Regions from separate parts of the Agromyces zhanjiangensis genome, predicted to be linked through region 1. Evidence: predicted binding sites of a transcription regulator. Region 1 holds the regulator's gene; the other holds the start of a gene.

Evidence for each region. Region 1 encodes LexA, which represses DNA repair genes until DNA is damaged. Its sites were predicted from a motif close to TCGAACANNTGTTCGA; they were not measured.
Region 2: uvrA (excinuclease ABC subunit UvrA) is a predicted target of LexA. The motif match lies at 1,982-1,997, and genes of this name have one in related genera.

The regions. Positions count from the first base shown of each region.
Region 1 is NZ_JBEPKB010000012.1:91,311-95,729, forward strand. Features, by position in the region: gene metE (5-methyltetrahydropteroyltriglutamate--homocysteine S-methyltransferase) at 1-1,214, shown strand, start outside; gene lexA (transcriptional repressor LexA) at 1,303-1,980, opposite strand; gene ABME02_RS17860 (LysM peptidoglycan-binding domain-containing protein) at 2,251-2,631, shown strand; gene ABME02_RS17865 (histidinol-phosphate transaminase) at 2,691-3,785, shown strand; gene hisB (imidazoleglycerol-phosphate dehydratase HisB) at 3,830-4,419, shown strand, end outside.
Region 2 is NZ_JBEPKB010000002.1:379,544-383,962, reverse strand. Features, by position in the region: gene uvrB (excinuclease ABC subunit UvrB) at 1-1,940, shown strand, start outside; gene uvrA (excinuclease ABC subunit UvrA) at 2,053-4,419, shown strand, end outside.

The sequences.
Region 1 (4,419 bases):
CGGCGCTCGCGCGCGGCCTCGCCGAGGGGCGCGAGGCCATCGCGGCCGACCTCGACGCGGCATCCGCCGCTCTCGCCGACCGGGCCGCCGCGCCGGGCGTGCGCGTGCCGGCCGTGCGCGACCGCCTCGCCGCGCTCGACGCGACCGCGTTCGCCCGTGCGGCCTACGACGACCGCGTCGCCGCGCAGGAGGACCTCGCGCTGCCGGCGCTGCCGACCACCACGATCGGCTCCTTCCCGCAGACGGCCGACATCCGTCGCGCCCGGGCCCGCCTGGTGAAGGGCGAACTGACGGATGCCGCGTACCGCGAGCTCATGCGCGAGGAGATCGCGCGCGTGATCCGGCTGCAGGAGGACCTCGGCCTCGACGTCCTGGTGCACGGCGAGCCAGAGCGCAACGACATGGTGCAGTACTTCGCCGAGCTGCTCGACGGCTTCGCGGTCACGCAGCACGGCTGGGTGCAGTCGTACGGCTCGCGCTGCACGCGCCCGTCGATCCTCTGGGGCGACGTCTCGCGCCCGGCGCCGATGACGGTCGAGTGGTCGGCGTACGCGCAGTCGCTCGCCGAGAAGCCGGTGAAGGGCATGCTCACGGGGCCGGTCACGATCCTCGCGTGGTCGTTCGTGCGCGACGACCAGCCCCTCGGCGACACCGCCCGGCAGGTCGCGCTCGCGCTGCGCGACGAGATCGGCGACCTCGAGCAGGCCGGCATCCGTGTCATCCAGGTCGACGAGCCGGCGCTGCGCGAGCTCCTGCCGCTGAAGCTCGCCGACCAGCCCGCCTACCTCGACTGGTCGGTCGGCTCGTTCCGCCTCGCCACGGGCGGCGCGGCGCCCGCGACGCAGGTGCACACGCACCTCTGCTACTCGGAGTTCGGCGTCGTCATCGACGCGATCCGCGAGCTCGACGCCGACGTCACCTCGATCGAGGCGGCGCGCAGCCGCATGGAGGTCGTGGGCGACCTGGCCGCGAGCGGGTTCGACCACGGCGTGGGTCCGGGGGTGTACGACATCCACTCGCCGCGCGTGCCCAGCGTCGAGGAGGTGCGCTCGCTCCTCGAGCGCGCGGTCGACGGCGTGCCCGCCGGACGGCTCTGGGTGAACCCCGACTGCGGCCTGAAGACGCGCGGCTACGACGAGACGGTCGCGTCGCTCGCGAACATCGTGGAGGCGACGCGCTCGGTGCGCGAGGGTGTCGCGGTGGCGACGTCCTGACTCCGGTGATCGAGGGCGGATGCCGCGGGGCGAGCCCGCGGCATCCGCCCTCGTCGTCGGTGCCGGTGCAGGCCGGGCGATCCGCTCGCTAGACGGTGCGGAGGACTGCGACGACCTTGCCGAGCACCTCGGACTCGTCGCCGAGGATCGGCTCGAACGCCGAATTGCGGGGGAGCAGCCAGGTGTGGCCGTCGCGCTGGCGGAAGACCTTGACGGTGGCCTCGCCGTCGAGCATCGCCGCCACGATCTCGCCGTTCTCGGCCGTGCGCTGCGAGCGCACGACGACCCAGTCGCCGTCGCAGATCGCGGCGTCGATCATCGAGTCGCCGACGACCTTCAGGATGAACAGCTCGCCCTTGCCGACGAGCTGGCGGGGGAGCGGGAAGACCTCTTCGATCTGCTGCTCGGCGGTGATGGGCACGCCGGCGGCGATGCGGCCGACCAGGGGGACCATGGCCGCGTCGCCCACCGGCGCGGGCTCGGCCGACGACGGGCGCTGCTCGGCGCCGGGCACGTCGATGAGGATCTCGAGCGCGCGGGGGCGGTTCGGGTCGCGTCGCAGGTAGCCGGCGAGCTCGAGCTGGTTGAGCTGGTGCGTGACGCTCGAGAGCGAGGAGAGCCCGACGGCGTCGCCGATCTCGCGCATGCTCGGCGGGTAGCCGCGGTCGGCGACCGAGCCCCGGATGACCTCGAGGATGGCCAGCTGCTTCGGGCTCAGCGTCTTGCGCCGACGCGACCGGCCGCTCGCGCCGCGTGCCTGGTCGATGTCGATGCTCACGTGCCTCGCCTCTCGTCGGGACCGCGTCGGCCCGGATGTCGGTGGTCGGTGTTCGACTGTCGTCGGACATTCGAAACTGTATCCGCCTCGCACACGCGCGACAAACATCCGTTCGAGTGTGTCGCGGATTCCCGGCCGGATTCCCACCCGTCCGGTGCTTGCGGCTTCGATTGTTCGAAGATATATTCGGAACACAGCTTCGCATCCGGCCCTCCCGGCCGAGGGCCGGATGCGGGGCTGGAGCCCGGGAGGTGCGGAATGAGTGCAGTGGTGATGGGGGCCGCGAGTGCGGCCTCGACGATGCCCGCGTTCGGGTCGGCGACCCCGCGTACCAGGCTCAGGCTCACCAGGCGCGGTCGCGTCGTCGTCACCGGGCTCGCCGCGCTCCCGCTGGTGCTCGGGGCGCTGATCGGTGCTCTCTCGAGCGGCGGCGCCGTCGCCGGGATCGACGACGGCCGAGCACCGGCGGCGTTCGAGACCGTCGAGGTCGGCGCCGGCGACACGCTCTGGGGCATCGCCGAGGCGATCGCGCCGTCGTCCGACCCGCGCGACGTCATCTACGAGATCATGCGGCTGAACGGCCTCGACGACGCCGTGGTGCAGCCCGGGCAGCAGCTCGTCCTCCCCGCGCTCGGCTGACCGCCGCCGGGCAGGTCGCGCGCACGAAACACGCCGATGCACGCGGATAGCATTGATCGGTGACGAGTCTCGACGACCTTCCCATCCGTGACGACCTCCGCGGCAAGTCCCCGTACGGCGCCCCGCAGAAGCACGTGCCCGTCGCACTCAACGTCAACGAGAACACGCATCCGATCCCCGAGGACGTCGCGCACGACATCGTCGCCCGGGTCGCTGCCGCGATCATCGGGCTCAATCGATACCCCGACCGCGAGTTCACCGAGCTGCGCACGGCCCTCGCGCGCTACCTCGGCCACGACCTCCGGCCCGAGCAGCTCTGGGCGGCGAACGGCTCGAACGAGGTCCTCCAGCACGTGCTGCAGGCCTTCGGCGGGCCGGGCCGCACCGCGCTCGGCTTCTCGCCGACCTACTCGATGTACGGCCTGCTCTCCTCGGGCACGGGCACCGGGTGGATCGCGACCGATCGCGACGCCGACTTCGAGCTCTCGCCCGAGACCGCCGTCGCGACGATCGAGCGCCACGACCCCGACATCGTGCTGCTGTGCTCGCCGAACAACCCGACGGGCACGCCGCTCGCGCTCGAGACCATCGCCGCGGTCGCCGACGCCGCGCGCGGCGTGGTCGTCGTCGACGAGGCGTACCACGAGTTCGCCGACCCGGGCACGCCGAGCGCGCTCACGCTCCTCGAGGGGCGGCCGAGGATCCTCGTCTCCCGCACGATGAGCAAGGCGTTCGCCTTCGCGGGTGCGCGCGTGGGCTACCTCGCCGCCGACCCCGCCGTCATCGACGCGCTGCGGCTCGTCCGGCTCCCGTACCACCTCTCCGCCCTCACGCAGGCCGCAGCGCTCGGCGCCCTCGCCCACTCCGGCGAGATGCTGGCGATGGTCGACGAGATCCGCGCCCAGCGCGAGCGGATCACGCACGAGCTCCGCGCGCTCGGCTTCCGTCCGTACCGCAGCGGCGCGAACTTCGTGCTCTTCGGCGGCGTCGACGATCCCCACGCGGTGTTCGAGGCGCTCCTCGAGCGCGGCATCCTGATCCGCGAGATCGGGCTGCCGGGCTGCCTGCGAGTCACTGCGGGCACCGAGGCCGAGACGACCGCCTTCCTCGAGGCCATGGCGTCGTTCGCGCCCGCCGCCGCGGCGAACGCCTGATCGAGCCCGGAATCCACCCCGACCCTCCCGAATAGGATGACCCCATGAGCACCGACCGCCCCGCGCGCACCGCGCGCGTGCAGCGCGAGACCAGCGAGTCGAGCATCGACCTCTCGATCGACCTCGACGGCACCGGCACGAGCGACATCGAGACGAGCGTGCCCTTCTACGACCACCTGCTCACCGCGTTCGCGAAGCACTCGCTCACCGACCTCACCGTGCGGGCGAAGGGCGACATCGAGATCGACGTGCACCACACCGTCGAGGACGTCGGCATCGCGCTCGGCACCGCGATCCGCCAGGCGCTCGGCGACAAGCGCGGCATCTCGCGGTACGGCGACGCGCTCGTCCCGCTCGACGAGGCGCTCGCGCAGGCCGTCGTCGACATCTCCGGCCGGCCGTACCTCGTCCACACGGGCGAGCCGGCGGGCTTCGAGTTCCACCTCATCGGCGGGCACTTCACCGGTTCGATGGTCCGCCACGTGTTCGAGGCGATCGCGTTCAACGCCGCGCTCACGGTCCACGTGAACGTGCTCGGCGGACGCGACCCGCACCACATCGCCGAGGCGGAGTTCAAGGCGTTCGCTCGCGCGTTCCGCCAGGCCAAGGCGTGGGACCCGCTGGTCACCGGCGT
Region 2 (4,419 bases), on a different contig from region 1:
TGCTCGGCGCGACCGGCACCGGCAAGTCGGCGACCACCGCCTGGCTCATCGAGCAGGTGCAGCGGCCGACGCTCGTCCTCGCGCACAACAAGACGCTCGCGGCGCAGCTCGCCAACGAGTTCCGCGAGCTCATGCCGAACAACGCGGTCGAGTACTTCGTCTCGTACTACGACTACTACCAGCCCGAGGCGTACGTCCCGCAGACGGACACGTTCATCGAGAAGGACTCCTCGATCAACGCCGAGGTCGAGCGTCTCCGGCACTCGACGACGAACTCGCTGCTGAGTCGACGCGACGTGGTCGTGGTGTCGACGGTCTCCTGCATCTACGGCCTCGGCACGCCAGAGGAGTACCTCAGCGCGATGATGCCGTTGCAGGTCGGCCAGCGGGTCGATCGCGACTGGCTCATCCGCAAGTTCGTGTCGATGCAGTACCAGCGCAACGACGTCGACTTCTCCCGCGGCACCTTCCGCGTGCGCGGCGACACGATCGAGATCATCCCCGTCTACGAGGAGCACGCGATTCGGATCGAGATGTTCGGAGACGAGGTCGAGGCGCTGCACAGCCTGCACCCGCTCACCGGCACGGTCGTGGCCAAGCTCGACGCGGTGCCGGTGTTCCCGGCCTCGCACTACGTCGCGAGCGTCGATGTCATGCAGCGCGCGATCGGCACGATCCGCGACGAGCTCGACGAACGACTGCAGGAGCTCGAGCGCGAGGGCAAGCTGCTCGAGGCGCAGCGGCTCCGCATGCGGACGACGTTCGACCTGGAGATGATGGAGCAGATCGGCTTCTGCTCGGGCATCGAGAACTACTCGCGCCACATCGACGGTCGTGCGCCGGGGGAGGCGCCGCACTGCCTCCTCGACTACTTTCCCGACGACTTCCTCGTCGTGATCGACGAGTCGCACGTCACCGTCCCGCAGATCGGCGCGATGTACGAGGGCGACGCCTCGCGGAAGCGCACGCTCGTCGAGCACGGCTTCCGACTGCCGAGCGCGCTCGACAACCGACCGTTGAAGTGGGACGAGTTCAAGGACCGCGTCGGGCAGACGGTGTACCTGTCCGCGACGCCGGGACGGTACGAGATGGGCATCGCCGACGGCGTGGTCGAACAGATCATCCGCCCGACGGGCCTCGTCGATCCCGAGATCGTCGTGAAGCCGACGAAGGGGCAGATCGACGACCTGCTGGAGGAGATCCGGTCGCGTGCCGACCGCGACGAGCGCGTGCTCGTCACGACGCTCACCAAGCGCATGGCGGAGGAGCTGACCGACTTCCTCACGGAGACGGGCGTGCGCGTGCGGTACCTGCACTCCGACGTCGACACGCTCCGCCGCGTCGAGCTCCTCACCGAGCTGCGAGCGGGCGTGTACGACGTGCTCGTCGGCATCAACCTCCTCCGCGAGGGACTCGACCTGCCCGAGGTGTCACTCGTCGCGATCCTCGATGCCGACAAGGAGGGGTTCCTGCGCTCCTCGACCTCGCTCATCCAGACCATCGGGCGCGCGGCCCGCAACGTCTCGGGCCAGGTGCACATGTACGCCGACGTGATGACCGAGTCGATGCAGCTCGCGATCGACGAGACCAATCGGCGGCGCGACATGCAGCTCGAGTACAACCGCGTCAATGCGATCGACCCGACGCCGCTCCGCAAGCGCATCGCCGACATCACCGAGGTGCTCGCACGCGAGGAGGCCGACACGGCCGCGCTCCTCGCCGGGCGCGACGGGCGGAAGAGCTCGCCGGTGCCGATGAAGCGCGACGGCATCGCCGCAGCCGGGGCGAACGACCTCGAGGAGCTCATCCGCGACCTCAACGACCAGATGCTCGAGGCCGCCGGCGAGCTGAAGTTCGAGCTGGCCGCGCGCCTGCGCGACGAGGTGTCGGAGTTGAAACGCGAGCTCCGCCAGATGGAGAAGGCCGGGCACCTCGCTTGACCCGGCGGCGGCGGGCGCGAGCGGCCCGGCGAACGCGCGGATCGAACGTGTGTTCGCTCTCAGCAGGTGCGCTCACGGCGAGAGTGTCGGAGGCCGTTCGTAGACTCGTAGGGTGCCAGTTTCACGTCTCGATGCCCATTCGCGCCTGAGCGTCCGCGGGGCACGCGTCCACAACCTGCGCGACGTCGACGTCGAGATCCCCCGGGATGCGATGGTGGTGTTCACGGGCCTCTCGGGCTCGGGCAAGTCCTCGCTGGCGTTCGACACGATCTTCGCCGAGGGCCAGCGCCGGTACGTCGAGTCGCTCTCGGCCTATGCCAGGCAGTTCCTGGGCCAGGTCGACCGCCCCGACGTCGACTTCATCGAGGGGCTCAGCCCGGCGGTCTCGATCGACCAGAAGTCCACGAACCGCAACCCGCGATCGACGGTCGGCACGATCACCGAGATCTACGACTACATGCGATTGCTGTGGGCGCGCATCGGCGTGCCCCACTGCCCGGTGTGCGGCGAGCGCATCCAGCGGCAGACGGTGCAGCAGATCGCCGACCGCCTGATGGAGCTCGAGTCCGGCACGCGGTTCCAGGTGCTCAGCCCCGTCGTCTCGCAGAAGAAGGGCGAGTTCGTCGACCTCTTCCGCGAGCTCTCGGGGCAGGGCTACTCCCGCGCGGTGGTCGACGGCGAGCTGATCCGCCTCGACGAGGCGCCGAAGCTGAAGAAGCAGGTCAAGCACGACATCTCCGTCGTGATCGACCGGCTCGTGGCGTCCGACGACATCCTCGGCCGGCTCACCGACTCGCTCGAGACCGCGCTGCGGTTGACCGACGGCGTGGTGCAGGTCAACTACGTCGACCGCGAGGGGGATGCCGCGTGGCAGACCTTCTCCGAGAAGCTCAGCTGCCCCAACCAGCACCCGATCGCGCTCACCGAGGTCGAACCGCGCACGTTCTCGTTCAACGCCCCGTTCGGGGCGTGCCCCGAGTGCTCCGGGCTCGGCACGCGGATGTCCGTCGATGAGGACCTGCTGCTCGGCGATCCGGCGCTGAGCATCGCCGAGGGCGTCATCCTGCCGTGGACCTCGCAGGGCAAGAGCCTCTACAACTACTACGAGAAGCTCCTCGACGGGCTGGCCCGCGACCTGGGCTTCTCGCTCGACACCCCGTGGGAAGAGCTCGACGAGGACGCCCGCCACGCCGTGCTCCGCGGCGACAACTTCGAGGTGCGCGTGCGCTGGCGCAACCGGTACGGCCGCGAGATGAGCTACACCTCGGGCTTCGAGGGGGTCGTGCCCTACATCGAACGCCAGTACCTCCAGGCCGAGACCGACGTGCAGCGCGCGCGCTGGGCCGAGTACCTCCGCGAGATCCCCTGCCCGGTGTGCCGCGGCGACCGGCTGAAGCCCGAGGTGCTCGCGGTCCTCGTCCACGACGCCTCGATCGCCGACGTGTGCCGACTCAGCCTGCACGACGCGCGCGCGTTCATGGACCGCCTCGAGCTGACCGATCGCGAGCAGGCGATCGCGGCGCAGGTGCTCCGCGAGATCAAGCTCCGACTCGACTTCCTCATCCGCGTCGGACTCAGCTACCTCGACCTCGCACGCGCGGCAGGCACCCTCTCCGGCGGCGAGGCGCAGCGCATCCGGCTCGCCACCCAGATCGGTTCGGGCCTCACGGGGGTGCTCTACGTGCTCGACGAGCCGAGCATCGGCCTGCACCAGCGCGACAACCGCCGGCTCATCGACACCCTCGTGGCCCTCCGCGACCTCGGCAACACGCTGATCGTCGTCGAGCACGACGAGGACACGATCCGCACGGCCGACTGGATCGTCGACATCGGACCCGGGGCGGGCGTGCACGGCGGCACGGTCGTGCACAGCGGCAGCTACGCCGACCTGATGAAGAACACCGAGTCGCTCACGGGCGACTACCTCGCCGGCCGCAAGGAGATCGCGATCCCGCCGACGCGCCGTCCGGTCGACTCGTCCCGCGTGATCCGCGTCGAGGGCGCGCAGGCCAACAACCTCCGCGGCGTCGACGTCGAGTTCCCGCTGGGCACGTTCACCGCGGTGACGGGCGTGAGCGGGTCGGGCAAGTCGTCGCTCGTGAACGACATCCTCTATCGCGTGCTCGCCAACCGGCTCAACGGGGCGCGGAAGGTGCCGGGCAAGCACCGACGCGTGAGCGGACTCGAGCACCTCGACAAGGTGGTGCACGTCGACCAGGCGCCGATCGGCCGCACGCCGCGATCCAACCCGGCGACCTACACGGGCGTGTTCGACCGCATCCGCACGCTGTTCTCCGAGACGGCCGAGGCCAAGGCCCGCGGCTACCTCCCCGGTCGGTTCAGCTTCAACGTCAAGGGCGGCCGCTGCGAGGCGTGCTCGGGTGACGGCACGATCAAGATCGAGATGAACTTCCTTCCCGACGTGTACGTCGCGTGCGAGGTGTGCGGCGGCAAGCGCTACAACCGCGAGACGCTGCAG